Regions from separate parts of the Bacillus sp. C1 genome, predicted to be linked through region 1. Evidence: riboswitches for the same ligand, from Rfam matches in the RefSeq annotation. Region 1 holds a riboswitch; the other holds the start of a gene.
The links. Region 1 has a riboswitch for S-adenosylmethionine ahead of ACX5JI_RS16275 (methionine ABC transporter ATP-binding protein). Riboswitches for the same ligand answer to the same signal wherever they lie in the genome.
Positions count from the first base shown of each region.

Region 1 (15,624 bases):
GTATAAGAAAAAATAAGAGAAAGGGGGTGCTATTATATGAAGAAGATTATTCTAATTGCATTATCATTGCTCTTTATTGGAGGGATTGGTGTTGGTGCAATGACTGTTTTCGGATTAGCTTTTAACAAAACTGAAATTCATAAAAAAGAAACGGTGGCTGGTGAGAAGATTGATGAAATTGAAGTAAAGACTTCGGCAGCAGATGTTGAAATTGTTGCAGTTGATTCAAAAGATATTGAAGTGTTACTGGATGGAGAGATAAGCAAAGAGCTAGTAGATAAATATAAATTTGGGGTGAAAGAAGAAAAAAATAGATTGAATGTTACATTTAGTAAAGGTATAAATTCTGTTGGTTGGGAAACTGGGACTACTACAGGAGTCAAATTACAAGTGAAAGTTCCCAAAAAACTATATGAAAATATAAAAGTAATTACATCATCAGGAGATTTTGTAGCGAAGGAAATTGAAACAAAGATAGCCGAATTAAACACTTCTTCTGGAAATGTATCACTATTACATGCGAAGATAAATGGGAAATTAACGGTTGAAACGTCTAGCGGAGCAATTGAGACAGACAAAAGTGAAGTTGAAGTAGTGAAATTGAAAACCAGTAGTGGGAAAATTAGTGTAGATGGTTTGCATACTAAAGAAGCCGTATTCACAACATCGTCGGGGGATGTTGAGTATAATGATCGTAGTTTGCAAGGGGAGATAGAATGTAATACATCCAGTGGGGATGTTGAGATGAAATTTGATGATATTCCTGAATCTTTAAAAGTTGAATTTGATGGGAGTTCTGGTAAGGCGGATCTAGACATTACAGATCTTTTATATAAAGAGAAATCAAAGCATAAATTGATTGGAATAAAGGGAGCAGGAGAAAATAAAGTGAAAGTAAAAACAAGTTCGGGGGATTTTAAGTTACGATAGTTTGTGAATAACAGTAAAAATCATGTCTTCAATTGAGGAAGACATGATTTTTTTAGTTCAGACGAGACTTCTTAAGTTGAAAAACTCTTCTGTGCTCATAACATCTGCATATACGGTGTTCAAACTTGCTAAAATTGTATTATGGATATAGACAGCAGGGATGGTAGCATTTTTAAAGAGAAGATCTTTTGTTGCGCATGCATCGTGTATAATCGTGCAACGAAAACCGAAATCAAAAGCGGCTCTTACTGTGGCATCAATGCACATGTGAGTCATCATCCCGCATATAATGACATGTTCAATTTCTAAGTTTTGTAATTGCTCTAGTAAATTTGTTTCTCGAAAACTGTTTGGGTAGTGTTTGAGAATCACAGTTTCATTTTGTAAAGGGCGAACATTTTCATGAATATGGACACCTTCTGTATTAGGAAGAAAAAAGGTAGCAGTTTCTTTCATAGATACATGTTGGATATGAAAAATAGGTTGGTTCACTTCTCGGAAATGCTGAAGTAGTTGACTTGCATACTCGCTAGCTTCAACGGCACCACGTAGTTCCATTTTGCCATTTGGAAAATAATCATTTTGAATATCAACGAGTAAAAGGGCTGTTTTCATATCATTTATCGTCCTCCATTTTCATTTCGTATTCATGTAATGTTATTCAATTAGAAAGGGATATTTTCCTTTTCATAATGTTAATGAAAAATAAAAGTGTTATTTTCTAATATTTTCATTGACTCTCACTTTTCTGAGTTTTATAATAAGAATTAATTAAATGACAATTAAATCGATACACTCTTATCCAGAGAGGTGGAGGGACTGGCCCTGTGATACCTCAGCAACGGATTTTTTAATACCGTGCTAATTCCAGCAAGCTTATAAAAGCTTGGAAGATGAGAAGATGCGAACGAGTATATAAGTGCTCTTCTTCTTATTTTTTACGGATAAGAAGGAGGGCACTTTTTATTTTGCCTCATGGTCCTGCTCCGAGTTATTACAGCAAATAGGAGGGAAGAAAATGATTTCTTTTGAAAATGTAAGTAAAGTGTATGAATCAGGTGGTCAACCAGTTCATGCTGTTGAAAATGTAACATTATCGGTTAAACAAGGTGAAATTTTTGGCATTATCGGTTTTAGTGGTGCTGGAAAAAGTACGCTTTTACGTTTAGTGAATATGTTGGAGCGTCCAACGTCAGGAACGATTTTAATAGATGATAAAGATATTACGTCTTTATCAGGAAAAGAGTTACGAAAGCTAAGACAAAGAATCGGGATGATTTTTCAAAGCTTTAATTTATTTAACTCAAGAACTGTGTTCGGTAATATCGCTTACCCATTAAAATTAGCGAAATTGCCAAAGAATGAGATAAAAGAAAGGGTAAATGAGCTGTTAAGGTTTGTTGGGTTAGAAGATAAAGCCAATTATTATCCAGAGCAGCTTTCAGGTGGTCAGAAGCAACGTGTAGGGATTGCGAGAGCACTTGCAACGTCACCAGATATTGTGATTTGTGATGAAGCAACATCGGCATTAGATCCTGAAACAACAACAGAAATTTTGAAATTGTTAAAAAAAGTAAACAAGGAATATAATGTAACAATTCTCCTTATTACCCATGAAATGCAAGTTGTGAAAGAAATTTGTCATCGTGTAGCCGTGATGGAAAAAGGAAAGGTAATAGAGGAAGGAACATTATTTGATGTTTTTACAAAACCAAAGACAAAGACGACACAAAATTTTGTCCGTTCTGTTATTAATGACCATTTACCAGAAAGTGTTCTTACGAAAATTCAAAATGGTGGACAGATATATCGCTTAACATTTACTGGTGAAGAGACCGGACAACCGGTATTATCGTATATTGCTAAAAATTATAATGTAGACGTCAATGTACTCTACGGAAATATTATTGAACTGCAAAGTATTCTATGTGGAAATCTTCTTGTAGAGCTGCAAGGTGAACAAAAAGAAATTCAAAAAGCATTGCAACATTTAAGACTACAAGTGCAGCTGAAGGAGGTAGAAGCTCATGCGAGTTGATTGGAGTATATTTTGGCCCCGTATTTTAGATGCGACAGGGGATACCCTCTTAATGGTAATTGTAACCCTTATATTTGCTACAATACTTGGTATACCTCTAGGTTTACTTTTATATGTTACAAGAAAAGGGAATTTTTTAGAAAATAAACTGGTCTTTTCTATTCTTAATATTGTTATTAATACGATTCGTCCGATTCCATTTATTATCTTTTTAGTAGCATTAAGTCCTTTAACACGTACTGTTATTGGAACAACAATCGGAACGGCGGCAGCAATCTTTCCAATGACACTTGTCGCTTCCATCGGAATTGCAAGAATGGTAGAAACAAATCTTGTTTCGGTTCCAAAGGGAGTAATTGAAGCAGCACAGGCGATGGGAGCGTCGCCACTCAGAATTGTTTTTGAAATTCTTGTTCCAGAGGCGCTAGCGCCATTAATTTTAGGCGTGACGTTTATGACGGTTGGTTTAATTGAATTTTCGGCAGTTGCTGGTCTTGTTGGCGGCGGTGGCCTTGGTGATTTAGCAATGACATATGGTTATCAACGTTTTGATACATCGGTTATGTTCGTGACGGTTGTATTGCTGATTCTTCTTGTACAAATTGCACAAAACTTAGGAAATTATTTTGCGAAAATATTTTTACGTAGATCATAAGAGGAAGAGAGGGAAAAGAAATGAAAAAAATTTTAGCATTTGCCTTATCAGCTTTGGTTAGCGCATCAGTATTAAGCGGTTGCGGAGCTGATGCGAAAGAGAAAGTGGTTCGCGTTGGTGTAACTGGAACAGATGGAGACAGTTGGACTGTCTTGCAAAAGAAGGCTGAAAAAGAAGGAATTAAGGTTAAACTGGTAGAGTTTTCGGATTATACAACACCTAATAAGGCACTCGCTGATGGGGATATCGACTTGAACTCATTCCAACATATTGCCTTCTTAGAGCAATTTAAAAAGGAGCATAAGTTAGATATTACATCTGTTGGAACAACGCAAATTGCACCAATGGGACTATTCTCTGAAAAGTATAAGAAACCAAATGAGATTCCTGACGGTTCAGAAATTGCAATTCCTAATGATCCAACGAATCAAGCGCGTGCACTAAAACTTCTTGATGCAGCGGGATTATTAAAGCTCAAGAAAGATTTCGGCTTATTTGGAGATCCAAGTGGTATTGCTGAAAATCCAAAGAAATTAAAAATTACACCGGTAATTGCGCAGCAAACACCACGTGTATTAAAAGACGTAGCAGCTTCTGTCGTTAACAATGGTGTTGCGGGGCAAGCTGGTTTAAATCCAGTGAAAGATCCTATCTTCTTGGAAGATCCAAAAAATGAAAATGCGAAGCCATATATTAATATTTTCGCAGCTCGCACGAAAGACAAAAATGATCCAACAATCAAAAAAGTAATTGAATTGTATCATTCAAAAGAAGTAGAAGAAGCAGTGAAGAAAGAAACAAAAGATGGTGCGATTTCAGTAAATCTTTCACTTGATGAGCTTGAAAAAATCGTAAAATAAAATTGGGTTTAACGGACTAATGGTGAGAACCCCTCCGCTGTTAGCTCGTTCAACATATAATCATACCTAACAGACGATACCCTAATTTTGTACCTTCCAATTCTGTATAAAGAAATCCAATGTCTGTTAGGTAGAGTGAAAAGACCAGGAGTTTTCCTAGTCTTTTTTATTTAATTAGGTAAAGAAACTAGCTAAAAATAAGGTAATCCAAATCACGACAGGGTAGGAGAGTAAACTAAAAACTAGTGTAAAGACTAGTTTCTTTTTTTGAACTTTTATTAAGGAGAATAAATAGAGGGAAAACAGTACAATGATACATGCTGATATTACCCCAGGATTGTATGAGCGATGAACGAAAAATAAAATCATGTGTTGAACCGCATTAAAGAAAATAGCACCTTGTATGAAAATAATCCAGTAAATAGACGATATAACATGAAGTTGGTATAGAATGATAAAGAGCAGAACAATGGTTGTTAATATACAAATTGCTAGTAGAAATTGATGAGTATTTATGAATTTGATAGAGAATTGATTAGCCAGATATTGAGGCATACTAATAGATTCTTCAAGATTATGAATGAAAAATAATAAGGGAATAACCCAAACCATAATATTGGTAGATACATGTTTAATTTTAAGTGTTTGAATCAAATAAATCATCTCCGAGTACAGGAATAGAAAGCCCCTAAGGAGAGGGCTTCCTATATTGTTATTCAATAGTAATACTTTGCAAGTTGGTTTTCGTAGTTTGCGTTTTTTCTTGTGTACAAGAAGAAAACTCTTCTTGTAAGATATTTAGAATTTTCTTAGCTGATTGTTGAACAGGAATCGGTAGTTCATCTAGTATATACATCCCAACTTCTACTTTTTTCCGAATGATTCGTCTTAGCAACTCCTCATGCATGAACCGCACCTCCAAAGCGAATATTTAGTACATCTCCTTCAAATTTTGCACCTTGAATGGATAGATGTGTCAATGTTTTTGGTAACGTAATGTTTCGTTTGAAAGAACCTGCGCGAATGATAAGTTCATCACCTTTTTGGTTTAAGGATAGTTCACTTTTATCAGAGAATGGGATAGAGAGAACAAAGATATATTCATCGCCATCTTTTTTTACATATTGTGTACGACCATTAAATTTTACTTCAGTAGGAGAAGAGTCGGATTCAAATAAAGCATTCCCTACACGCTCTAACATCGGTAAACCAACAACTTCTTGTTCAAACATTGGAGCTTCATAAATCGGAAGTGGCTCGAAGCTATCTTGGATTAGTGCTTTATATTTCTTTTGCGCATCTTTCCATGCTTGGAAATAAGGATCAGTGACAGTGTTAGGGATGACACGGTTAATCATGATGGCATCGACGTTATAATCATATAAATTTAAATAGGTAAAACTGCGCTGCGCTTCTTTAATAACCATCTTTTCAGGGTTTACGACAACTCGAATACTTGTTACCTCACGGTTAGATAAAATATCTCTCATTTCACCGAGCTGTTCGAGCGTATTCGTTAATTCTCCCATTACATCATCGGTAGGAAGAGGGATACCAAGAAGAGGCTGAGCAACGGGACGGGCTATTTTTAATATTTTTCGTTTAATTGGAAAGAGTTTTTCCATCCACCAGCCAAGCATATCAGGAAAGCTTAACATAGCCAGCGTTTCTCCAGTTGGTGCACAGTCGATAATGATGACGTCATATGTTTCTTGTTTATAGTAATCGAGGACACGAAGCAAACTAATTAAGTCTTCCATGCCTGGAAACATTGTCAATTCTTCTGTTGTAATATCGTCAGCTGCTTTTGATGTAAACAGCAGTGTAATATATTTTTGTAATTTTCCCCAGCCTTTTTCCATTTCATAAATTGTATTGATTTCTTGTGCCCATAAATTTTTACGAATCTCTTGAGGCTCAGAAGACAATTTTATGCCAAGTGAATCGCCTAAACTGTGAGCTGGATCTGTACTCATGACTAATGTTTTTAACCCCTGTTTTGCGCTTTGAAGTGCTGTTGCTGCTGAAATGCTAGTTTTTCCTACGCCGCCTTTACCTGTATACAAAATAATTCTCATATTTATATCCCCTTTGTTTCGGTTGTCGAATATTACGAGTTTCGAAATATTTTTTTGAATAAAAACCCATAAAGGGTTTTATTCAATCGGGATGTTTTTCATCTTAGGTGTAGGAAACTTCTCGACTTGTTTTTGTTGTGATGTAGCGATGTGGTTCATAATTTTTTGGAAGATTTGTAGTAAGAATGCTTCCTCTTCCTCTGATAATGCTTCTGTCACAAGAGTAAAGTAATGAGCCGCATTTTGTTTCACTTCTTGAACGAGTAGCATACCTGCTTCTGTTAAGCGAATTAATACAATGCGTCGGTCACTTTCATTTCGATAGCGCTCAATATATCCTTTTTTCACAAGGCGATTTACAACACCTGTTGTTGTGCTCATTGGAATATCAAGCAGTTCAGTGATTTTTGTCATCGTAATATCTGTATTTCGCTCCATCCATAGCAAGCAGAATACTTCCGTTTTAGAAAGTGATAAATCAATGGTTACCCATTCTTCTGGATAGAAAAGCTTCTTTGCATTATCTAGCAGTAAATCTAAAAAATGTTCGTATTGCAACAATTATTTCCACTCCCGTATATTTCGAGGTTCGTAATATTTACTTTTATTCTATGCTGGATAGGGATAAATGTCAAATGGTTATTTAGATTTTTCAGTTTATTTATAGGGAGGTTATTCTTTCTAAGAGTTAATATAAGGATAAGAAAAAGGAGAGAGTAATGATTTTCTCCTTTTTCTCATAACTTTAAAAGAGAATAGCGCTATTTATGTTAACGGGAGATAAACAAAAAATGTAGTTCCTTCGCCAACTTTACTTTTCACTGATACTGTTCCGCCATGTGCATGAACAATAGTTTGCGTAATAGAAAGGCCTAGACCAGCCCCGCCGTGCTGCCTTGTTCGAGAACTGTCTATTCGATAAAAACGATCGAATAGATGGGGGAGATTTTCTTGTTTTATACCGGAGCCATTATCCCGAATAGAAAGTTCCACTTGATTGTCTACGACCATTAAAGAGAGTGTGATTTTTCCTGTAATCGGGTCAGTATGTTGAACTGCATTGTGAAATAAGTTTAAGACGACTTGTTTCATTTTATCGGCGTCATAATGCCCTTTTATACCTTCTGTTAGATCGTGTTCTATCGTTCTGTTTCCGCCTAGAACGCTTAACTGTGGCCCCATTTGTCTAATAAGGTTGGTAATATTAGTTTCCGATAAATATAGTCCAGGTTCGCGGTCCATTTTCGCAAGAAACAATAAATCTTCCACCAATTTAATAATACGTTTTGATTCGCCGTGCATACTATTTAAAGCATTATAGAGTTGTTCCGGACGATCTGCGGCACCTCGTAATAACACTTCTAAGAAACCATGAATTGATGTAAGTGGTGTTCTGAGTTCGTGAGAAGCATCGGCGATAAAACGCCTCATTTGTTCTTTCGTTTCCCTTTCATACTCAAAGGATGCTTCCAATCGTTCGAGCATCTCATTATACGTTTCTGATAAACGATCGATTTCTTCTTGTCCTTGATTTGTGGGTAGGCGCTTAGCTAAATTACCTGCATTTGTATTTTTTACTGCGTTTACAATGTTCGAAAGAGGAACAAGTGTTTTTTTCAGAACTGGCAAATATAGTGTTAAACCAGCAATTAATGCAAGACCAGACAGAATAATGAAAGTAAGGAGTTGCTGAAATAGAATATCACGTAAAGGTCCAGTATCCGTTCCGATTTGAAGGACATAATCAGGAGCTGGGTCTAAATTTCCATCCGTACCATCAGGAATGCCTCGAATTGGTCTAAATACGATTAACTGTTCCATTCCTTCTTTATTACGTACGACTCTATATTCGATTTGTTTATGACTCGAGAATTGCTCTAATATTTTTGTATAATCGTTGTTTGGCAGCTTTGGTGAAGACATCCCTGTACTTTCTGCGAGATCTTCGTAACGACCGTCTTTCCCGATAACTGCTAATGAAATATCTTGTGAAAATAGAAATTTTGGTCGGTTTGGTGTAGGAGTGTCTCCCGCTGTATCTTTACTGAAGGGAAGTAAATCTGTTTCCGATCTAATTTCAGGAGGTAAAGACATCATCTTTGCTCGTAATGTTTCAGCCTCATTTTTATATAAAAAGTCTTTCATTACCCAATACTGTAAAAGGCCAATGCTTAAAAGAATAAGAGATACGATAAATAATGTGCGCGTTAAAAGTTGACGACGCAAAGAGTGAGGGGAAATGCCCTTTTTTATAAAAGAAATAAAACGCCTAATCATGGTAGATCCACACGGTAACCCGCTCCCCTAATTGTACGAATGAGTCGATGTTCTTTATCTTTTAATTTCTCCCGAAGTGAGCGAATATACACCTCTACAATATTTTCATCTCCTTGAAAATCATAGCCCCATACCTTATCAAGTATCATTCCTTTGCTTAATACAATTCCATGATTGATTACAATGTATGTAAGAAGTTCATATTCAGTCGGAGAAAGTTCCAAAACTGTACCGTTAAATAGTACCTCTTTTCTACGATCGTCTAACTTAAACGGACCGTAAATCACTTCGCCAAATAGGTTCGGAAATTGATTGCGAAGACGGGCGTGTATACGAGCGAGTAATTCATCGAAACTGAACGGTTTTATCATATAATCATCTGCGCCTAACGTCAGTCCCTTCACCCGGTCATCCACTTCGTCTTTTGCGGTAAGCATAATTACAGAGGTGTGTGACCCGCTTTTTTTAATCATACGACATACTTCAAATCCGTCGATGCCGGGCATCATGACATCTAGTATTGCAACATGTGGCTGAAATTCTTGTGCCGAGTTAATAGCGCTTATCCCGTCAGAAGCTTTTTTTACCTCATATCCTTCGTTCATTAATCCTATCTCTAAAAATTGTAAAATGTGTGGTTCATCATCTACTAATAATATTTTAACCCCATTAAGAGAGTTCATCTTTTTCATGCCTCCTGTGCTGTACTTATTACTATTATTTACGATTATGCTGAAAATTTGCTGAAAGTAGTCTGAAATAGTAGTGGAATTTTGGGATTCCTTCCTATTTAACTCTTAAGGTTAAAGGTATTTTACGTATTCAGGAAACTTTCAGCTTATCTTCAAGTCCATTTCAGGTAGAAGGATGATAATACAGTCATGGCCTAGTTCAAAATATAAAATAATGAAGAAGGAGCTGCAATATCATGTTTTCACGATTACAAAAACGATTAGATGTGCCGTTAATAGTAATAATTTTATTGGCAGTCTTTTTAAATGGATATAACATTTGGACCGATCAATATGCAAATACTTATTACACCACTACAGTAGCAAGTATGTTGCAAAACTTCCATAACTTCTTTTTCGGTTCTCTCGATTCAGCAGGATCTGTAACAGTGGATAAACCACCTGTTACATTTTGGATACAAACAATAAGTGCTTATATTTTTGGTTTGCACGGCTGGAGTGTGATTCTTCCTCAGGCATTGGCTGGGGTGGGATCAGTACTGCTCATTTATTTTTTAGTAAAACCATCTTTTGGTTTAGCTGCAGCACGACTTAGTGCTTTAGCTTTTGCATGTACGCCAATTGCAGCGGCAGTGAGCCGAACAAATAATATTGATAGTATGCTCGTATTTACCCTTTTGTTAGCTACTTGGCTGTTATTTAGAAGTGTTAAGCGAAGTAGTATTTGGAGTCTCTTTGGTTCCTTTACAGTAATAGGTGTAGCTTTCAATATGAAGATGCTACAGGCTTATATGGTGCTTCCGGCTTTTTATATTTTCTATGTTTGGGCTGCAAAAGTAAATTGGAAGAAAAAGATCGGTTTACTTTCTGGAGCAACAGCAATCATGCTTACTATTTCTCTTTCATGGGCAGTTATCGTGGATGCTATTCCTGGAGATAAAAGGCCATATGTCGGTAGTAGTGAGACGAATTCGGTTCTGGAATTAGCGTTTGGTTACAATGGACTTTCGCGTCTTACAGGAAATCAAGGAGGCGGCGGGGGAGCACCCGGTGCGAATGATAAACAGCAACCACTTGATAATAATGGAAGCATGACGAATAATGATGCTGAAAATGGAGGTAACTCAGTAAATAATGGTGATGGTAACCAAGAAGTTCCTAATATAGATAATTCATATCAATCACCTCAAGATAACAATGAGGTAAAGCCGAACGATGGCAATGAAAATGGAGATGATGATAGCGAAGGCGTTCAAATGGGTAAAGGAGACGGCCCGCCGGGAGGTAATAATGGTGGTCCTAATGGTAAGGCAGGCGGTAATTTTGGAACTGGTGAAAAAGGGCTACTTCGTTTATTCCAGTCTGAATTGTCAGGACAAGCTAGTTGGCTTCTTCCATTTGTTGCAATCGCAAGTGTCGGCTTACTGGCTGGTTTACGAAGAAGCAATATAACACTCAAACATAAAGAAACGGTCTTCTGGCTCGTATGGTTAATCCCAGCAATGGCATTCTTTAGTATTGCAGGTTTCTTCCATCACTATTACTTGATTATGCTTGCAGCTCCTATTGCAGCTCTATTTGGAGCTGGTTCGTCGCAGCTTTTTGAGGATTATAAAAATAGTGCTGGTTGGAAATCTTGGTTATTGCCAGCAGCAGTTGTAGGAACAGCGGGATTCCAGTGGTACATTATTCATCCGTATGATGATGTAATTGGAGCTGTTTGGTCTATCGGTATCGCGTCTGCAGGAGTAGTATTTGTCCTATTGCTTGCACTGTTTAAATATAGAAAAGCGAATGTAAATCGTATCGCAAGTGTTGCAGGATTACTTATATTGCTAATTGGACCATTGTATTGGGCTGCTACGCCGATTACATATGGCGGGAACAGTATGTTGCCACAGGCGGGACCAAGCTCGGCAGATGGTAAAGGGAATATGGGTGGTTTCCCAGGAGGAATGGTGCCTCCAGTGAATGGACAAGGAGATCCGGGCGCTGGTGAACTTCCGACTGAGCAAGATCGTGACGATAAAATGGACAATGCATCAGAAAATGATACGAAAGCGCCGATGAATAGTGAACAACCTTCGGGAATGCCAAGAAACAAGCAAGGTGGAATGAATAGCGAGAGTTTAGATAGTAAAACATTGTCATACTTAAAGAAAAATAATACTGGTGAACAATATTTATTTGCTACAACAAGTTATCAAACGGCAGCACCTTACATGATAGATAAAGGAGAATTCGTGATTACGATGGGTGGATTTTCTGGTTCCGATCCAGTTTATACCGTTGAGAAATTGAAAAAATTAGTATTAAGTGGGAAAGTGAGATACTTCCTTATTTCAAATGAAGGAATGCGCGGTGGAAGTTCTGAAGTGACAACATGGATTCAGGAAAATGGTGAGGAAATTCCATCTGAAGAATGGCAGACAACGCAAAACAGTGACAAGGAAAGCGGTAATATGGGTGGTCCTGGGCGCTCAAATACTTTATATAAAGTAACGTTGTAAAGGAGTCGAATGAGAATGGGAAACGATATATGTTATTCGATTATAATCCCTATGTATAACGAAGAATCAGTGATTGAAGAAACGTATCGAAGACTGAAAAAAGTCATGAAAGATACGAATGAGACGTATGAGTTACTGTTCATTAACGATGGAAGCCAAGACAAATGTGCGGATATTATAAAGGACTTTGCTAGATGGGATAAAACAGTGAAACTCATTGACTTTTCCAGAAATTTTGGTCATCAGATTGCAATCACAGCTGGCATGGATTATGCAAAAGGGGATGCTGTCATTATCATCGACGCTGATCTACAAGATCCACCTGAGTTAATTTTGCAAATGATTGAGAAATGGAAAGAAGGTTATGAAGTCGTCTACGCAAAACGAATGAAGCGCAAGGGCGAAACATGGTTTAAAAAGTGGTCGGCAAGCACGTTTTATCGCGTGCTTCGCGCTTCCACAGATATCGATATACCAGTAGATACTGGAGATTTTCGTCTTATGGACAAAAAGGTATGTAAAGAAATGAAACGGATAAATGAGAATAATAGATTTGTTCGGGGATTAGTCAGTTGGGTTGGATTTCGTCAAACAGCAGTTGAATATGTTCGAGATGAACGGTTAGCAGGCGAAACAAAATATCCTCTTAAGCGAATGATAAAGCTATGTTTGGATGGAATTCTTTCTTTCTCTTATAAACCATTGAAGTTGGCGGTTTATTCAGGTTTACTCTTATCTGGATCGGGTTTCCTATACTTTATGTATGTTGTATACCTGACCTTATTTACTGAGGCAACCATGAAAGGCTGGTCTTCTATAATTAGTATCATGCTAATTTTTAACGGCTTTATGTTATTTATGCTAGGGATCATTGGTGAATATATCGGACGGATTTATGATGAAACTAAAGGAAGACCTTTATATATTGTTCGGGAATTTTATGGAGAATAAGAACAGTTAAAGTAGAACTATGAAGTCATGTATAAATAAGAATTTGATACATGTTTTTACTAATAACAAAAGCATAATCAAAAGGGTTACTATATAAATTCAAATTGAAAAACCGACATAAAAACCATTTCTTTTTAGATGGGAGAGAGGATCCGGCCCAGCATAGAAGCGGTCAGTGCCTTTTTTAACCCCATTCCATGTGAAAACAGAAGGAGAAAGTGAGTGAATGTCTCTGTCTGTTCTTCATAACCATAATGTATCTGTTAGTAAATCAATTTGTATTTATATAATAATATTTAGTAAATATCTATTAACGTTTTTCTAAGAAAGACAAACATATTCTATTAGGGAAATTGATAATTAATATAGAACGGAGAGAAAGAAACATGAAAAAAACAATTGCAGCGTTATCTTTTAGTCTAGCACTTACGATGGGAATGGTAGGATGCTCATCCTCCAGTAGTGAAGCCATAGTAAAAACAGATGCTGGGAATATTACAAAAGATGACTTATATGAGGTGCTCAAAACATCGAACGGAGCAACAGCATTAGAAAATTTAATTGAAGAAAAATTATTAAGTACAAAATATAAAATTTCTAATGAAGAATTAAATAAAGAACTTAAGGAAATAAAATCTCAGTATGGTTCAGATGATACATTTGAACTAGCGTTAACTAGTAACGGATACGCTGACGAAGCTGCTTTTAAAAAGCAATTAGAGTTAAGCTTACTGAAAGAAAAGGCTACTACAGAAGGGATTAAGACGTCTGAGAAAAAGTTAAAAGCGTATTATGATGAAAATAAGGTGAACTATGAATATGTGACAGCATCTCATATTTTGGTTAGTACAGAAGAAGAAGCGAAAGAAATAAAACAACAGCTGGATAATGGAGCGGATTTTGCTACATTAGCAAAGGAAAAATCTACAGATACAACTTCTGGTGAAAAAGGCGGTTCTCTTGGTGAATTTACGCGCAGTGAAATGGTAACGGAATTTGCAGAAGCTGCATTTAATCAAGAAGTTGGTACAATCAGTGATCCGGTGAAAACAGATTATGGTTACCATATCATCAAGGTTACTAAGCATGAACAAAAGAAATATAATGATAGTAAAGAACAAGTGAAAACAGATTATTTAAATACGAATGCTAAATCGATTGACGATGTAATGAATAAATTGAAGGAAAGTGAAAATGTGGAGATTATAGATAAGGATTTAAAGAAACAACTATCTACGGATAAATCTTAATGTCTGTATCTTGTTACAGAATACCTTCGTTTTAGAAGAAGATAAAGAAAAGTTAGCTATACTATTTTAAAAATGATCTAAAACCCGATTTTTAAGTAGAAGAGAGCATCCGCCCGGTAACGGTAGTCTATGCTAAGTGAAAACAAACAGAGAAAATGAGTGCAGATCTTCTTTTGTTTTCGTAGCCCGGGCTTATATGTCAAATAGCTAATTCTAAAAGCGTTTGTATTTTAATTGTCACTAATGAATGTTTTAGTAGTTCTCATATTGCTTTTTATTCCATGTTCAGCTGAAATATATGTAAAAACATTTTCAATTTTCGCATTATACAAAAAATACAATTTATAATAGAAAATGTGTGTGATAGAGTAATAAAAAAGAGAAAAATATTTTACATAAAAATCCATAGTAGGAATAGTAATATATGTACCTATTATAGATGTCAGCTAATAAGGGGGCGAACCATGAGAAGAAGAAATACGCAAGCATTCACGTTTTTGGCATGGACTTCATTCGTTTGTGCTCTTTCAGGGATGTTAATCGGGATTTATACATTAGATGAAACGCTTAGTGTGAAAGGGTATTACTTAATTGGAACATTATTTTTAACAATGTCATGCTTTGTACTCCAAAAAACAATTCGTGATAATGAAGAAGATAATGAACGTTTTCCAAAAAATAAACCGTTAGATAAAGAGTAAGTGGTGAAGAAAGGCGAGGGCCTTTCTTTTTTTATGCAAAAATGCTGTAAGTGCCGTGTGTTGACTTGCTTGAAGTACTGAAAATTTGGTATCATCAATAGTATTGTAGATTGAACGATATATTATGGAGGTGGCTTAGCCGTGTCAAGAATTTCCGTTGAGAATGTAAAGCACGTAGCACATTTAGCACGTCTTGCGATTACTGATCAAGAAGCAGAAAAATTTCAAAAACAACTAGATGCAATTGTTACATTTGCAGAACAGTTAAATGAATTAGATACAACAAATGTAAAACCAACAACTCACGTATTAACTATGAAAAATGTTATGCGTGAAGATGTTCCAGAAAAAGGTTTACCAGTAGAAGAAGTATTAAAAAATGCACCGGATCACAAAGATAATCAAATCCGTGTTCCAGCAGTATTAGAATAGAGGAGGGGAATTTCGATGTCATTATTTGATCATTCTGTATCAGAGTTACATAAGAAGTTAAACAACAAAGAAATTTCCGTTACGGATTTAGTAGAAGAATCTTACAAACGTATTGCGGATGTTGAAGATAACGTAAAAGCTTTTCTTACATTAGATGAAGAAAATGCGCGCGCGAAAGCGAAAGAGTTAGATGCAAAGATTGGTGCTGAAGATAATGGTTTATTATTCGGTATGCCAATTGGTGTGAAAG
Region 1 covers NZ_JBTMZT010000005.1:27,894-43,517, forward strand. The annotation lists gene ACX5JI_RS16265 (DUF4097 family beta strand repeat-containing protein) at 37-930, shown strand; gene ACX5JI_RS16270 (cysteine hydrolase family protein) at 988-1,545, opposite strand; SAM riboswitch class I at 1,726-1,830, shown strand; gene ACX5JI_RS16275 (methionine ABC transporter ATP-binding protein) at 1,949-2,968, shown strand; gene ACX5JI_RS16280 (methionine ABC transporter permease) at 2,958-3,623, shown strand; gene ACX5JI_RS16285 (MetQ/NlpA family ABC transporter substrate-binding protein) at 3,644-4,483, shown strand; gene ACX5JI_RS16290 (HXXEE domain-containing protein) at 4,658-5,146, opposite strand; gene ACX5JI_RS16295 (DUF3926 domain-containing protein) at 5,196-5,390, opposite strand; gene ACX5JI_RS16300 (ArsA family ATPase) at 5,383-6,561, opposite strand; gene ACX5JI_RS16305 (MarR family winged helix-turn-helix transcriptional regulator) at 6,640-7,122, opposite strand; gene ACX5JI_RS16310 (sensor histidine kinase) at 7,327-8,838, opposite strand; gene ACX5JI_RS16315 (response regulator transcription factor) at 8,835-9,521, opposite strand; gene ACX5JI_RS16320 (glycosyltransferase family 39 protein) at 9,767-12,040, shown strand; gene ACX5JI_RS16325 (glycosyltransferase family 2 protein) at 12,056-12,991, shown strand; gene ACX5JI_RS16330 (peptidylprolyl isomerase) at 13,378-14,241, shown strand; gene ACX5JI_RS16335 (YiaA/YiaB family inner membrane protein) at 14,706-14,942, shown strand; gene gatC (Asp-tRNA(Asn)/Glu-tRNA(Gln) amidotransferase subunit GatC) at 15,084-15,374, shown strand; gene gatA (Asp-tRNA(Asn)/Glu-tRNA(Gln) amidotransferase subunit GatA) at 15,390-15,624, shown strand, end outside.

Region 2 (15,624 bases), on a different contig from region 1:
TCCAGTATGGCAAGAGGAAGTTGATACTTTCGAAAAAAAAACGTTGCAGCATATTGATGAAGACGATTTGCAACGAGCATTTCAAGTGCTACAAACTATTATTAAAAATTTAGATTAATTGGAGGGATAACGATGCAAAGTGAGAGACTTTGGACGAAGGACTTCCTTGGAACTTGTTTTAGTAGTCTGTTTCTCTTTTTAACGTTTTACATGCTTATGACTACCCTGCCCGTCTATGTAATAGACGGATTGAAAGGAAAACCGGAAGAAATTGGTTTAGTCGCAACTGTATTCCTTATTTCTTCTGTCCTATGCCGTCCGTTTACTGGAAAATGGCTTGACGATTTAGGAAGAAAGAAAATCTTATTTATTTCTCTTTCATTATTTTTAGCTGCTACCGTCATGTATTTCGGTGCACAAAGTTTATTTTTATTACTTGCCCTTCGCTTCCTTCACGGGATTGGATTCGGAATGGCAACTACAGCAACAGGTACAATTGTAACAGATGTCGCACCGCCACATCGACGCGGTGAAGCACTTGCCTATTTTGGCGTTTTTATGAGCCTGCCGATGGTAATCGGTCCTTTTTTAGGTTTAACAATTATTTCGCATTTTTCATTTACATTTTTATTTATCGTTTGTTCTATATTTTCATTATTAGCATTTTTATTAAGTTTACTTGTAGATATTCCGCATGAAAAACCTTTAAGTAAACAAAAACGTGAACGAATGAAATGGAAAGATTTAATTGAACCTTCTTCTGTTCCAATCGCTCTTACAGGATTTATTCTTGCTTTTTCTTATAGTGGCATTTTATCTTTCATTCCTATTTACGCAAAAGAAATTGGCTTAGGGGAAGTTGCAAGTTACTTCTTTATCGTATACGCACTTGTTGTTGTGCTTTCTCGTCCATTTACAGGCAAGATATTTGATCGTTTCGGTGAAAATGTACTTGTTTATCCTTCAATTGTTATTTTTACAATCGGAATGTTCACCTTAAGCCAAGCACAAACGTCATTTTGGTTCCTTGGTGCAGGTGTATTAATTGGTTTAGGTTATGGAACATTAATTCCAAGTTTCCAAACCATTGCTATTTCCGCAGCTCCGAACCATCGACGCGGTACAGCAACAGCTACGTATTTTTCATTCTTTGATAGTGGTATCGGGTTTGGTTCCTTCATATTAGGTATCGTAGCTGCACAAACAAGCTATCATAATATGTATTTCATCGCTGCCATTATCGTTGCATTTACATTACTTATTTATTACTTCCTACACGGAAGAAAACAAAAGTTCAAAAAGCAACGTACAGATGGAAAGATATCAGCTTAATATTCATAAGGAAAGTAAACTTCTCTGTTTACTTTCCTTATTTTGTATTTCTAAAAAAATGAGCGTATACTTAGAAATAACAAGGAGGGCCATATATGAATGTAAAAAAATCTCCACTTTTATTGCTTGTACTTACACTATTGTTTATCGTAACTGGGTTTGGATTTGCCTTTTTCAAACAAAATAAGATCTCCCCTTCTAAAGAAAACGTCACAAAGGTAAATTGGTTACAAGATCCCTACTTACGTTGGTCATACACTCATATGAAAGAATTAGCGTTCACAAGCGAAGTTAAAAATAATCCTAAGCAAGTCTCACCGTTCCCTACTGCATTACAAAGTTTAGAGGATTTTTCTGTTAAAAAGGTAAATGGCGGCAACGTACCTTTAAAGAAATTATTAGATGATAATAAAACAGACGCCTTTGTTGTTATACATAACGGAAAACTCGTTTACGAACAATATTTTAATGGATACAAACAAAATGAGCCACATGGAATGGCTTCTTTAGCTAAAGTATTTACTGGTGCGCTTATACAATCATTAGCCGAAGAAGGACGCATCGATGTAAATCAGACCGCTGACACATATGTTACAGCATTACGAAACACTCCATTTGGGGAAGCAACAATTCAGCAGTTAATGGACATGAAAGTATCTGCTGAGTATCCTACACATGGATATATACAGAACGGACTAGAAAATCAAGATGCCCAATTATATTTAGCTAGTAATATTCTTCCTCGTGGTAAAAACTATAAGGGCCCCATGAAAATTTATGATATGTTGCAAGAAGCAAAAGAAACAGCTCCACATGGAACTACATTTTCTTATAATAACGGTTCATCTGAAACGCTCGGGTGGATTATACGGACAATCACTCACAAATCATTAGCAGAAAATGTAAGTGAACGCATTTGGTCTAAAATAGGAATGGAAGAAAATGCGTATTATGTTACGGATGAAACAGGAGTTGAACAAGCAAGTGCTGGTTTAAATGCGACTGCAAGAGATATGGCCAGATTTGGGCAATTGATTTTAAATAACGGCCGCTACAATGGCATGCAAGTTCTCCCTTACTCTATTTTAGAAAATGTAAAAAGCGTAGAAGAAGGAGAATTACCAATCGGGCCAGGTGCAACCATTTCTTATCATAATCAATGGTGGATTCCTCATAATGAACAGGGCGCATTTGAAGTATTAGGGAGCTATGGACAAAACCTCTATATCGATCCAAAAGCAAATATGGTGATTGTTCATTTTTCTTCAAATGCTGAACCAAGTGGTGATGTCCATTCTACTTATTCCAATATGTACGTAGACATCGCAAAACACTTACAAAATTCCGATACGCATTACTAGTATTAAAACTAAATAATAAAAACAGGAAAGCATGGTTAAATATCATCACGCTTTCCTGTTTCAATTTGCAAAAATACATCTTAACTCTGTTGTTTCAATCGAAGTTTTTTCTTTCTCCACGGTTTTAAATAGGAAATAATGAATATGAAAATCGTAACGGCAACTTGAAAATAGACCGCATATTGTCTTATCTCATGATTTTGAATGAAAACGGGATTGCTTAAAGCGAATTCTTTTTGCGTTTCCAGTAATTCCATATTCGTTACCATCAATTTGTCTATTATAAAAATCCCAACAATCGTTTGGATGATATAAAGAACAAATTTCACTCCAACCCATCTATGTTTAAAAAATCCCCAATTGGTGAAAAAACCGTATGTAAAACCAATTAGTAAAGTTCCAATTGCTCCCCACCTGACAATATTATCACTAATTGCGATAAGGGTTTTATAGCTGAGATAGGACTCTTCATATTTTGTCATATCAATATGAAGATTGAGCACCAATGAACTCAAAATTCCCCCAAAGAATAATACTACTAAAAAAACGTGGATCATTTTCAGCCACTTCATGCCATTAGGGCCTATTTTTCTCACTTTCTATACCTCCAAATTACTCTATTGCTTTTCAGAAAAATACCTCTATATGTTATTACAAAAGGTATCGCCCCTGTATTGATCCTACTCATTTTAATAAAAACAAAATCACTTTATAATGTGCCATGGTCTGAATTGTCCCTACTTCTATGGTCTTATTTTTAAGATGATAAAGGACCTTATATCAAATTCCCCCAAAAATAACAGCCCTGAAAACGTTTTGATTTTACAATAAACACAAGAAAAAGAGCCATTTAATGATATGGCTCTTTTTCTCTGTACGTCGACTCATAACGATATAACTTCATTTTATACTAGCTTTTTTATATAATAACTATAGTAATAATCATTCATTTTCTATGCATCTCATTACATTTCGCCATGCATCACATGAAAGGTTTAATGTTCTATATGTAAATACCGTCGTACAAACCTCTTCAATCATTGATGGATGATTTCGTAAAAAATCCCATCTTAATACTTTCGGTACATCATACATGTTGTATTCTTTACTTTCCTTAATAATCTCATCAATTTCCCGTTCACATATTCCCCTTACTAAATAATCCGCTCTTAATTCTTTATATACCTCTTTAAACGTTTCATTGTGACGTTTCAATTGAAGTAAACAAACGATATACGTGCGAAACAACTCATCATTTCGATTACAGCATTTCATTATCGTTTCTACTTCATTCATAGTTTTTTAGCCTTTTCTTGTATTTCTAAAAGCCACTTTTCACGTTTTGCAGCTTTACTTGTTTTTACAGACTGAAAGGCAGAACGTTTTATTTGGCGTATACCGCAAAATCGCAAAATACCCTTCTTCATAATGACCCAATCAGCGGAGCGATATAAGAGTGCCGCGTACCAGAGCGGTGAATCTAATGTATTAATAACCCATGCAGTTTTTCCAGTGAGCAGTCCTTTCGGCATAATCCCTTCATATGTATATGCAAACCCCGACACAAAAACCCGATCAATAAATCCTTTTAAAATAGCTGGCATTCCCCACCACCATATCGGATAAATAAAAATAAAAGAATCTGCCTCTTTGATCAAGTTTCTATATTTCTCTGTCTCTTCTTCATATGCTAAATCACGTCTTCTCTTATCTTCATTAAAAATAAGTACTGGGTTAAATTGTTCCTTATACAGGTCGAGCAATGTAATAGAATGATTCGTTTCTTGAAGTCCTTTTTGCACATGTTCTAAAATGGATGCATTGAAACTAGACGGATTGGGATGTGCATATATGATTAGTACATTCATCTCCAAAAACACCCTTCTAAGATTTAAATTTATCTTCCCTCAACATCTTCTCGACAATCATTACATCTTTAGAAGTTTTTAATAATCTTTCCATAATGATTAACAATTCTTCCTTTTCTAATGTTTGCAACTTCTCTCTCACATTCTTTTCTCCAACACCTTGAATTTCATATATAACTGCCGCCATATGCTTACAATCATTTTCATAAGGACATTCACAACTACTTCTCTTAAAATCTACAAGATCAATGATTACTTCATAATTTCCGTAATTCCCTTTCACGAATGCAAATACTTTATCGTTATGTATTTCTACATCCTCGACATATCCTTCTTCATAATATTCATATCCTCTATCTATAATGTGCCTAGGAATCCATTCTTTCATTTCCTTTACTAAAAAGGCATACATCACACTTCCCCTTCCTTAAATTCCCTTTTGACTTCCTTTCGCACTTCGTGATATTCTATTACATGTCAAGTAGCAAGCCTATATGACAAAACGACTGACACCTATTCGGCGAAGGTGTCTCTTTTCGTTTCGAGCCGAACGAAGTGCCTCTTTCAGGGCATATTCAACTTTTGACACTACACACTCAACACCATTCCCTTGTATCAGGCTGCTTTAGCAGTCTTTTACTCTACATACATTTCTAATTTTCAAACAAATTATACCATAAAAAAAGAGAGCCTAGCTCCCTTTTCTCGCCTTATAATATACCCCTTTTTCAGCATAGAGATATTCTTCATCAGCTAAAGTAATTTTCCCATCCAGTTTTAATTCGTCTAATAACCTCGATAAATAAAATTGATGTAACATTTTTTTCGTGAATTTTCCCTCATGATGCGAAACGATATGTTCTTGAATATCTAATAATGATATTGGTTTATCTTGCTCCATCATATATTCATATACTGCATTACGCAGTTTTACGTATTTTTCAAGTGTCACAGTACAATTGCAACCCCTTTCTTCTTATTCTGTTGTTTTTAGAATCGGTTTTTTCGTAATAAAAAAACCTCTTCGATAAGAAGAAGTTACGTATTATATCTTCGTCTTATCTCCCAGAACAAATATGTTCTGCTGGAATTAGCACCTGCATCGCGGTTGCCGGGTTTCATCGGGCCAGTCCCTCCACCTCTCTGGATAAGAAAATATTCACTTTAACATTTACTATAAGCTACTTTTATTATAATTGTCAAATAAAACAAAGTAATTACAATGAAGTTATATTTTCTTTTCTCACGCTCATACTAAAATTGTATGTACAAAAGGAGGAATTTATGATGGATAAAAATGCCCGTGGTTATGTTCAAGATTCATTCCACTCATTGCAAGGAGCGAAAAACTGTTTGGAACAAGCGTTACAAACTGTTGAAAAGAGCGATAATCGGGAACAAATTGAACAATCTCTACAAGCCGTGGAAAATGCATTGCAAAAATGTGATCATACCGTTCATATTTTAGAACAAAAATGAATGTTGCCCATCTCTTTATGAGATGGGCAATACATCAAATGGCATACTGCAGTAGTATTGCCGTCGCAATTAAAAAATATACGGAGTTAACGATTTCTAAAACGCCAACTTTTAATATAGATATTTTTTTACCATACAATACAATGGCACGAACTAAACTCGGGATAAAGATAAAAGACAACCATGGATTTACTACGAAAGAAGCGACAATTAAGAAAATATGATATCCCCATGAAACATAACGATAAATCGGATTATTCTTTTCACGTATCATTGTTTTCACATAAAAGGTACTACCTAAAAAGTATAGAAAGGAAATACCCGCAATTCCAATAGCTATTCCATCAACTGTTTTCATCGAAAAATAATAACTGATTAAACCGCCTATACAAAAAACAAGAATTGCACAAATATCATTTACTAACGCTCGTTCCTTTTTCTGACGAGCAAAGTATATATTTACGATAAAGAGTGGAATCATCATAAATGCGAATAAAAGAATTTCCCATTCATATAGTAAAGATACAATCCCAAAAACACATGCAATCATAAAGTACATCATTGCTGCATGTAAAAATTCTTTCTTTCGTGTTTGCTTCATGTACATTAAAAATGGATATGTCGCTAAATAGATAAATAACCAAGCGATAAAGAGTGGAATATGATAAAACGTAGGCTTACCAAGTAGTACACTAAGTAAAAATGGAATCAGCAGCATTCCCCATGCGCCATGCTGCTTTGGAATAACTAACTTCATGAATATGGCATCTCCTCTTTGAAAATCTTTCTCATTTTCTATTATACAAAAATCACCATACAACAATTGCAATATATTAAAACAATTCTTTGACATTTTTCAAACGAAAGTACCATTTTGAACTACCCACCACTTAACACCCTTACGGACTGTTTGGAGTGGGGGATTCCTACGAACACCAAAGTATCCTTCGGTTATCTTAGTAGGCTAACCCCGTAGTCCCTACGGTTAGAAGTCTTACGGCTTCGTTTTTAAGGTTTTGTCCTGCGTTAATATCTCTGTCGTGATGCGTGCCACAAGAAGGGCAATCCCATTCACGAAGATTTAGATTTTTAACGTCTTTGTTTTGGTAGCCACAACAAGAACATAGCTGACTAGAAGGGAATATTTTAGATACAACAACAACTTGTTTACCGCCCCATTTTGCTTTGTATGCAAGCATGCTTCTGAATTGCGACCAAGATACTTCACTAATTGCTTTCGCTAATTTATGATTCTTCAGCATATTCGACACTTGCAAATCTTCCATACCAATGATGTCGTGGTTTTTGACAATTTCGGTAGAGATTTTTTGCAAGTAGTCTGTTCTTGCGTTGGTAATTCGTTCGTAGATTCTTGCAACCTTGATACGTTGTTTGTTCCAATTTGAAGAACCTTTCTCGCGTTTGGAAAGAATACGTTGTGCATCAGCTAACTTCTTTTCCAATGTACGAAACCATTTAGGATTCGTGAAAACTTCTCCTGTGCTCAAAATAGCAAAATCTTTTAATCCAACATCTACACCAACAGATGATCCGGTTTTAGGTAACGCTTGTATTTCTGTTTCAACTAACAGTGATACAAAGTACTTGCCACTTGGATTACGTCTAATCGTCGCATGTAGCATGCGACCATGTACTTCACAACTTTTTGCAAAGCGAACAAGACCAAGTTTTGGTAGCTTTATTTTGTTGGCTACAATGGCAATATTTTCGTTGGTGTGCTTGGTTGTGTAGGACTGTACTTTGTTCTTTTTAGACTTGAGGCGTGGTGCATCATTTTGCTTCTTAAAGAAACGGTCAAACGCATCTGCAAGATTTCTGACAGATGACTGTATTACAATACTATCTACTTCTTTTAACCAAACAAATTCTTTCTTCAGTTTAGGAAGTTCTGCTGAACATGTTTCATACGCTAAACCCTTTCCTGTTTCCTTGTATGTATCGTTCCATTTAGAAAGGAAATAATTAAATACAAATCGAGAACAACCAATTGTTTTATTGATTAAAATTGCTTGTTCTTTGTTTGGATAGATACGGAATTTGTATGCTTTATTGACAATTATGACTTTCACCTCCTCACGCGTTATAACATACATATTATATATTTTTTTCAGGAGTGAAGACATGGAAAAACAAACAGTAGTATTACGATTTCCTAAAACTCCTTTATAGAGAATAGACGCATACAAAGAGAAAAATGGTTTTGATACTCGTACGCAAGCGCAAGCTATTTTCATTTATTACAAGTAGCACTCGAACAATCGGACAATCGAGATAGTAAATCGCCATCCCTTGTCCGAAGGCGATTCATCCCCCGCTGATTATTAGCCCCCATCAATCGGGTATTTACAGACTGTCCGCAAATAGCGGAATAAAAAAATGCTTCTCACCAATGGTAAGAAGCATGAAAGAGGCAAACGAATATGTAAGTCGCGATCCTACGTTATATTTTTATGCTTTATGATATTTGCTTATGCTTTGTTTCCTTAAGATAATAGCTCATTATCGTCTAAAATCCCATATTTCTTTTTAAATCTCGTAATAATTCTAATCCATGACGAGCTAAACAAAACAAGAAAAATTACATTTGAGAGCGCATGAGCTAAATCAAAATAAAAACTTGCAACGTAATAAGCAATAAAGTCTTTCCATGTTAATCCTTCTAAAAAGCCAAGTATCCCCCACAAATTCATAATCCAGCCAAAAACAAAACCGGCTATAAATCCATAGATAACTCTCCCCCATAACGTTCTCATTACAAATGTGTTTCGAAGTAAACCAGCTATAAAACCTATCATTCCCCAAGAAAACATTTGCCAAGGTGTCCATGGCCCTTGCCCTAAAAATATATTAGATACAAGTGCTGCCGTTGCGCCAATCATAAAACCTGTCTCACTTCCAAAAACAATTGCAGATACGATAATAACAAAAGAAGTTGGTTGTACACTCGGCAGAAGAGAAAATGGAACACGACTAACTGCTGCTATTGCTGCTAAAACAGCTACAATCACAATTTCACGTGAAACAAATGCTTTCTTTTCAAATCGTATATAAAAAGGGAACATAATAATGAACAATACAAATAAACTACACCAAATATAATATTCATCAGTTACAAAAGATGTAAACAAAAGTGTACTGATTACAATAATGAAAATAAGTGTTATGAGAGCAACATATCTTTTGGACACACTTTATACACATCCTCCCACGTTAATGCATACGGTAATTGCTTACGAATAAAACGATTAATAGATGTTGTATAAAAGAAATTACCACTAAAAAATTCCTTTGGTGCATCATCCATAATTACTTTTCCGTCAAATAGCATCATACAATGATCCACATATTTAGCTGCAAATTCAATGTCATGTGTTGCCATCACAATTGTCGTTCCTTCCTTTTGTAACGCTTGAAACAGCTCCCCTAATCGTTCCTTTTTCTCTGGATCCAGCCCTTTTGTCGGTTCATCTAGTAATAATAAACTTGGCTTCGATAATACAGTTGTGCATAGTGCAAGTAACTGTTGCTCTCCCCCACTACAATCATGCGGATGACGATCGCGAACTGCATGAAGCCAAAATCGTTTTACCATATCTTCTGCAATTTCTTTCCCTTTATCATCATATAATTCCTTCGCTCTTTCAAAAACTTCATCCCACACCGTTTCAAATGTAAAATGATAGTACGGATGTTGCGATACAAATCCGATCCTTTTAAACCGTTCCTTTGAATCCATTTTATGAATCTCCGTGCCGTTCCACCTTACTTTTCCTCTTCTAGGTTTATGTAATCCTGCCAATACGCTTAAAAGCGTTGATTTTCCAGTACCATTTTTTCCGACAAGCGCAGTCCACTTCCCATGCTCAATCGATAGCGTTACATCCTGTAAAATAAACGAGCTATTTTTTTCATATTGAAATGATACATGCTTTGCTTGTAAAATCACTTCTTTTTTTTCCGGTTTTGATATAACCGATTCTTCCTGTTCTATAGGTAATTCAGAATGTATTTTCATTTGTGCTTCTCTTACCGTAAAAGGGACTTTTTCTACACTCCATTCTAAAAACAATCTTGGAATTTGAGGGATAAACGGTCGAAATTCTTCTAATGCCCACATGTTTGATACAACATGTTGCGGGACTCCATCATATATAATTTTCCCCGCATTCATAAACACAACTCGAGTTGCTTGTGGAACAACTTCGTCTAAACGATGTTCACTCATGATAATAGTAATCCCAAGCTCTTCGTTAATCCGTTTCAATAATCCTAAAAAATCTTTTGCTGCAATGGGATCAAGTTGTGCTGTTGGTTCATCAAGTAACAATAATTTAGGCTGTAAAACAAGAACCGCTGCTAAATTGACCAGTTGTTTTTGTCCTCCCGATAATGTATGAACAGATTGATGTAATAAATCTTGAAAACCTAAAAAACTAATTAATTCAGCGATCCTCTTTTGAATGATATTTGTCTCTAAACCAACATTTTCAAGAGAAAATGCCAATTCTTGAATAACCGTATCCATAACAAGTTGATTTTCCGGATTTTGAAATACCATTCCGACTTCTTGCGCTGACAATAAGTCCGGTATCTCAAGTAATGAAGTTCCATTATAATACATGCTACCTTTGCGCTTTCCAATCGGAAGTAATTCTTTCTTAAAATGTTTCAAAAGTGTTGTCTTACCACACCCTGAGCGCCCAGCTAGTACAACAAATTCACCTTGAGACACCGTTAAAGAAACATCTGTTATTGCTTGTACTGTTTCATCTGCATACGTAAAAGCTAAGTCTTTTATTTCTGCATGCGCCACCATAACCATTCCCTCCCTTCCATTATGATTGGTAAACTAATAAATAGTAAAAATAAAACGAATAGGATTCTATCATATTGCTGAAACAGAAGTGATTCCACTCTCGGATAAATTGATAATTTACCACCACCGTAATAATTCAGTACAAAACAGCTTAGTAATACAATCACTAAACACGCAAGTATATACCAATCTTGCCTTTCCATTCGATACCGAATGTACGTACTACGCTTCGTCACTCCAAACCCACGTGCTTGCATAGAATCTGCCGTTTGTAACGCATCTTCTAAAGAACAGACAAGCAACACCTGCAAAAGTTTCATGCCATTTTTGGTTCTTTCTATAAGTGAGCCTGAATCTAGTTGCACACCTTTTGTTTTTTGAATAAGTGTAATTTGTCTTAAACGCCGAATAAATAAAGGAACAAAACGCATTGTGATCATTGTTAATAACGCAACTTTCGGGGAAACCCGTGAAAATAAATACAAAAATTTATGACTTGAAACAATGTCATTGTAGGAAATAAATGTGAACATAATCGCAAGTAACAATAACCCCATTGTGAATCCATACACGCACGCTTCTAATGTAATTCGATTATCTCCTAAACGAAATAATGTCGTCGCTCCTCTATGCGTTAGCAAAGGATTTACTATAATCACTATTACAAAGAAAACAAGCGTACTTGGCAACATCTTTCTTATTTTCTCACCATTTCCTTGCATAACGTTTACTAGCAGCATCAGAATAATTGCACCAATTAAAAAAAGAGGGTGACGACACACCATACATAGTATCATCACCCCAATATAATAGAAAAAATTCACAAAAGGATGTAAAGAAGAAAAGATAATTTTCATAACCTTTACCGAAGATCCTTTCCTAATTTTGCACATATACCCATTCGATAGTATCCCCTGGTTTCACTTTATATGCACCTGCACTGCGATTTGGAAAAGTTCCATTTACACGATATTTCCATCCACTCTTTGGCCCTTTGTCAAATTCATATAAGTCATTGATTCCTTTTACATATTTGCTATTTCCCGATCCAGTTGAATCAACATCTAAACCTGTACTTGTTAACATATCAAAAACTGTATCTCCATCTTTTACATCGACTTTCTTCGCACCAGATAAATACCCTTGATCTCCACGTACGGAAATGGTAACTTGCTTCACTTGTGGTACTGGCGGTTTCGGTTCGGGTTGATGTTGAGGTTCAGGCTTTGATTCTACCTTAGGTTCTGGATCTTTCTGCTGTTCCTGCTTCGGTGTTTCTTTCGGCTGATTAACAACTTTAGCCTCTTCTTTCACTTCTGGTTTTTCTTCCGTCTTTGCTTCTGGTGTTTTCGCCGGCTCAGCTTTTTCTTGCTGCGTTTTTTGTTGTTCTGTTGCTTTTTGCTCAGCAGGTTGTTCTTGTTCTTTTTTCTCTTCTTGTTTTATTTCAGGTTGTTCTTGCTCTTTTTTCTCTTGATTATCTTTTGGCTGCTCTTGTGCTTCTTTTGGCTGCTCTTGTGCTTCTTTTGGTTGCGTTTGCTCGGCAGCTGGTTGTTGCGATTCTTCCTGCTTACTTTCATCTTTCTGTTCTTCTTGTTTTGCCTCACCTTTTTGTTCTAGTTGCTCTGATACCGCTTGCCCTTCAGGCTTTGCTTCATTCGGACTACATCCAACAAGCAACCCAAATGAAAGAACAAACGCGAGTAACCATTTTATCATACTCATGTTTTCCTCACCTTTCCCAATAAAATTAGGAGCAAATGATTGCTCCTAATTTTTACTAAGCTGCTTTTCGTCTCCATAAAACATATGCTGAGGCGATACATAATACACCCATTCCTACTGGCATTGCAGTATCCCAAGCAGTTGCTCCTGTTTTCGGTAACAGACGATTTTCTGCAGTTCTTTCATTCTTTTCTATTTTATTCTTTATAACAACATGAGGGTTTTCCTCATTTGTTTGTTCCTGTTGTTTTTGAATTACTTCTTGCTTTTCAATTACTTTTTGCTCATCTACTACAGTTTCTTTTAGCTCTTCAACTGAATCTTTATCGTTTTCAGTCAAGGAATTCGTCCAATCATATATTGAACCTTTTCCATTTACAAATGCCTTATATTGAACAAGCGCTAGAAATGCTTGTTCAGTAGCCATACCACTACCCTCTTTATCGCTTGGCAACCATTTAAATTCGCCATTTGCAAGTTGGTATGATATTAAATTACGAACTGCGTTTACATTATTTTTAGTGAATGCTTTACTCGTTGGATCAATCCCTGTAATAGCAAGCCCAATAATTGCCTGTGCAACACTATTTGAATTTTCTTGACCGTCAGCTTCAAATCCACCAGTGCTCAATTGTTTATTGGATAAATATTGCACTGCTTTATATACGGCATGTTTTACCTCTGGTTGTTTTTGATACGGTGCCAATGCTGATAAAACCATACCCGTTACATCAATATTACTAGGTCCGTTCTTACTACTACCAACATCATATGTCCAACCACCGTCTGTATGCTGGGCGTTTAAAATCGCTTTCACTAAAGCAGCACGATTCCACTTCGCTCCAGCTGGTACTTCATATTTTTTTGTATCAAGTGCAAGTAACGCAAATGTATAACCAGTAACAGAATTTAGTTTTTCAGATTGATACAGCTCTTGTACTAAATTTTCCCCCGCAACATTCGTTGGATTCCCATTTACCGCTGTTACTGCTAAAACAGTTCTCGCTATATCTGTAGCGCTAAATCGTCCAAAACGTTTTTCTACTTTTTGCGTTAAAGATTGTAAATAACTAATCTTTGTCTCTACTGGCATATCATTTCCTGAACGAGCAAGTGCCATTGCTACCCAATCGCTATCAATTCCATTTCCCATCATTTTTTTTGATGTTTTAGCAATCGCTTTATCTAATTGCTTCATTAATAATTCATTTTGGATTGGTTCTTTCAATTCATGCGGCTTTTGTTTTTCCGGTTTTTGTTCCTCCGGTTTTTGTCCATCTGGCTTTTGCTCTTCCGGTTTTTGTTCCTCAGGCTTTTGTCCATCTGGCTTTTGCTCTTCCGGTTTTTGTTCCTCAGGCTTTTGTCCATCTGGCTTTTGCTCTTCCGGTTTTTGTTCCTCCGGTTTTTGTCCATCTGGCTTTTGCTCTTCTGGCTTTTGCTCTTCTGGCTTTTGTTCCTCAGGCTTTTGTTCTTCTGGATTAGCTGTTTCTGGATCTTTTTTACAAGTTCCAATCTTCTCGAGCACCTGTTGCATTGTTTCTGTACTCATATCGCTCCAATCTACAACAAAACGAAAGGCAACAACATCTTCGGATTTTAATTTATAACTATCTGCCCCTACCATGGCAGCTTTATCATTTACATCATATGTCCATCCACTTGTCTCACCAGCCATTAACCCATCAATACCTTTAACATACATACCATATTGCGTATTTTCGGCTGTTACTTTCGGCCCCATTACTTTTTGTAACAAGCTATAAGCTGTTTCTCCATCTTCAATAGGTACCTCTTTCGGACATAGAATAACTCCTCTTTGCGATTCCCCAATGATCGCAAGTGTTGCTGTTTTTCCTTCAGCAAACGTAATATGTACAGTATTTGTGAATGAAACAAATACTAATACAACTGCCATTATCGACGTAAGCAGCCATTTCTTTATCATTGCCATCCTTGGTTACTCCTTCCTTTGTTTACATATACATAAAAAAAGACCCTTCAAGGGCGTGCAATAGCACTCTACTGTGAGTGCTAAACAAAATGCACAACACCTCCTATCCGCATAGATAGCGGTTGTATTTGTATAGGAAAGTTAGTGTAGCTTATGAATGCATTATTGTGACAACATTCACTTTTAGCGGCAAACCCATTTCCACCTATTTCCTTTAAAAGTTATCGTACAAACGACATACCTATACATTCATCAAATTATAAATTTCTGTATTATTTTACTATTGACACAGGATTTTGTCTATGCTTTATTGGATTTATTTTCTAAGAATAATAGTACCCGTTCCATTAAATTTTAAAACTTCCATTATATATGTACTATAGCGTACTATGAATCGGTTGCTTGCATACAATCACACCATCTTCATCTACATACACATATTGATTCGGTATCCACTCGGTTCCGCCAAAGTGCATAGAAATTCCTGTTTCTCCTTTTCCTTCTTTTATACTTCTCTTTGGCATTGTACCTAATGCTAAAATACCAATATTTATGTTTCGTAGTTCCCTAGAATCACGAACATATCCGTACACAATAATACCTGCCAAATTGCGCTTCTCTGCAATGTTTGCCAAATTATCTCCAAGTAGTGCACAATTGGTAGAAGCATCTCCATCAACTACTAAAACGGTTCCTTCTGGTAAAGTTTGCAGCGCGTCCTTTACTAATACATTGTCATCCTTCACTTTAACCGTCGCAATCTTTCCGTAAAATTGTTCTTTCTTCCCATAGGATTGAAAAATAGGCTTACATACTTGGACTTCTTTTTCAAAAGCATCACAAAGATCGGTTGTTTTCCACATCTTTTTCCCTCTTTTCTTTTTTCAGTATATGTTACATATTCTTGTCGTTTTACTTTTCACCTGTCTTATATCATAAAAGTTGTATACTATTTCTATCCATTGTTATACACGAATTATAAAGGAAATGCTTTTCTTATATTCGTTCCTGCATAATATTTTAAATTCCGTACATACTATATAAAGGCTGGTTAACAGCTTGAATTATTTTTGC
Region 2 covers NZ_JBTMZT010000006.1:127,755-143,378, reverse strand. The annotation lists gene ACX5JI_RS17805 (MarR family winged helix-turn-helix transcriptional regulator) at 1-118, shown strand, start outside; gene ACX5JI_RS17800 (MFS transporter) at 133-1,332, shown strand; gene ACX5JI_RS17795 (serine hydrolase domain-containing protein) at 1,428-2,693, shown strand; gene ACX5JI_RS17790 (DUF2269 family protein) at 2,774-3,289, opposite strand; gene ACX5JI_RS17785 (group-specific protein) at 3,636-3,989, opposite strand; gene ACX5JI_RS17780 (NAD(P)H-dependent oxidoreductase) at 3,986-4,561, opposite strand; gene ACX5JI_RS17775 (SWIM zinc finger family protein) at 4,578-4,973, opposite strand; gene ACX5JI_RS17770 (hypothetical protein) at 5,253-5,513, opposite strand; SAM riboswitch class I at 5,617-5,715, opposite strand; gene ACX5JI_RS17765 (hypothetical protein) at 5,849-6,040, shown strand; gene ACX5JI_RS17760 (YwiC-like family protein) at 6,075-6,797, opposite strand; gene tnpB (IS200/IS605 family element RNA-guided endonuclease TnpB) at 6,997-8,121, opposite strand; gene ACX5JI_RS17750 (ECF transporter S component) at 8,545-9,249, opposite strand; gene ACX5JI_RS17745 (ABC transporter ATP-binding protein) at 9,222-10,883, opposite strand; gene ACX5JI_RS17740 (energy-coupling factor transporter transmembrane component T) at 10,856-11,734, opposite strand; gene ACX5JI_RS17735 (DUF4430 domain-containing protein) at 11,757-12,599, opposite strand; gene ACX5JI_RS17730 (DUF4430 domain-containing protein) at 12,655-14,550, opposite strand; gene rraA (ribonuclease E activity regulator RraA) at 14,928-15,413, opposite strand.
Region 2: it holds a riboswitch for S-adenosylmethionine, as region 1 does, so the genes downstream of both, ACX5JI_RS17770 (hypothetical protein) here and ACX5JI_RS16275 (methionine ABC transporter ATP-binding protein) in region 1, are expected to answer to the same signal.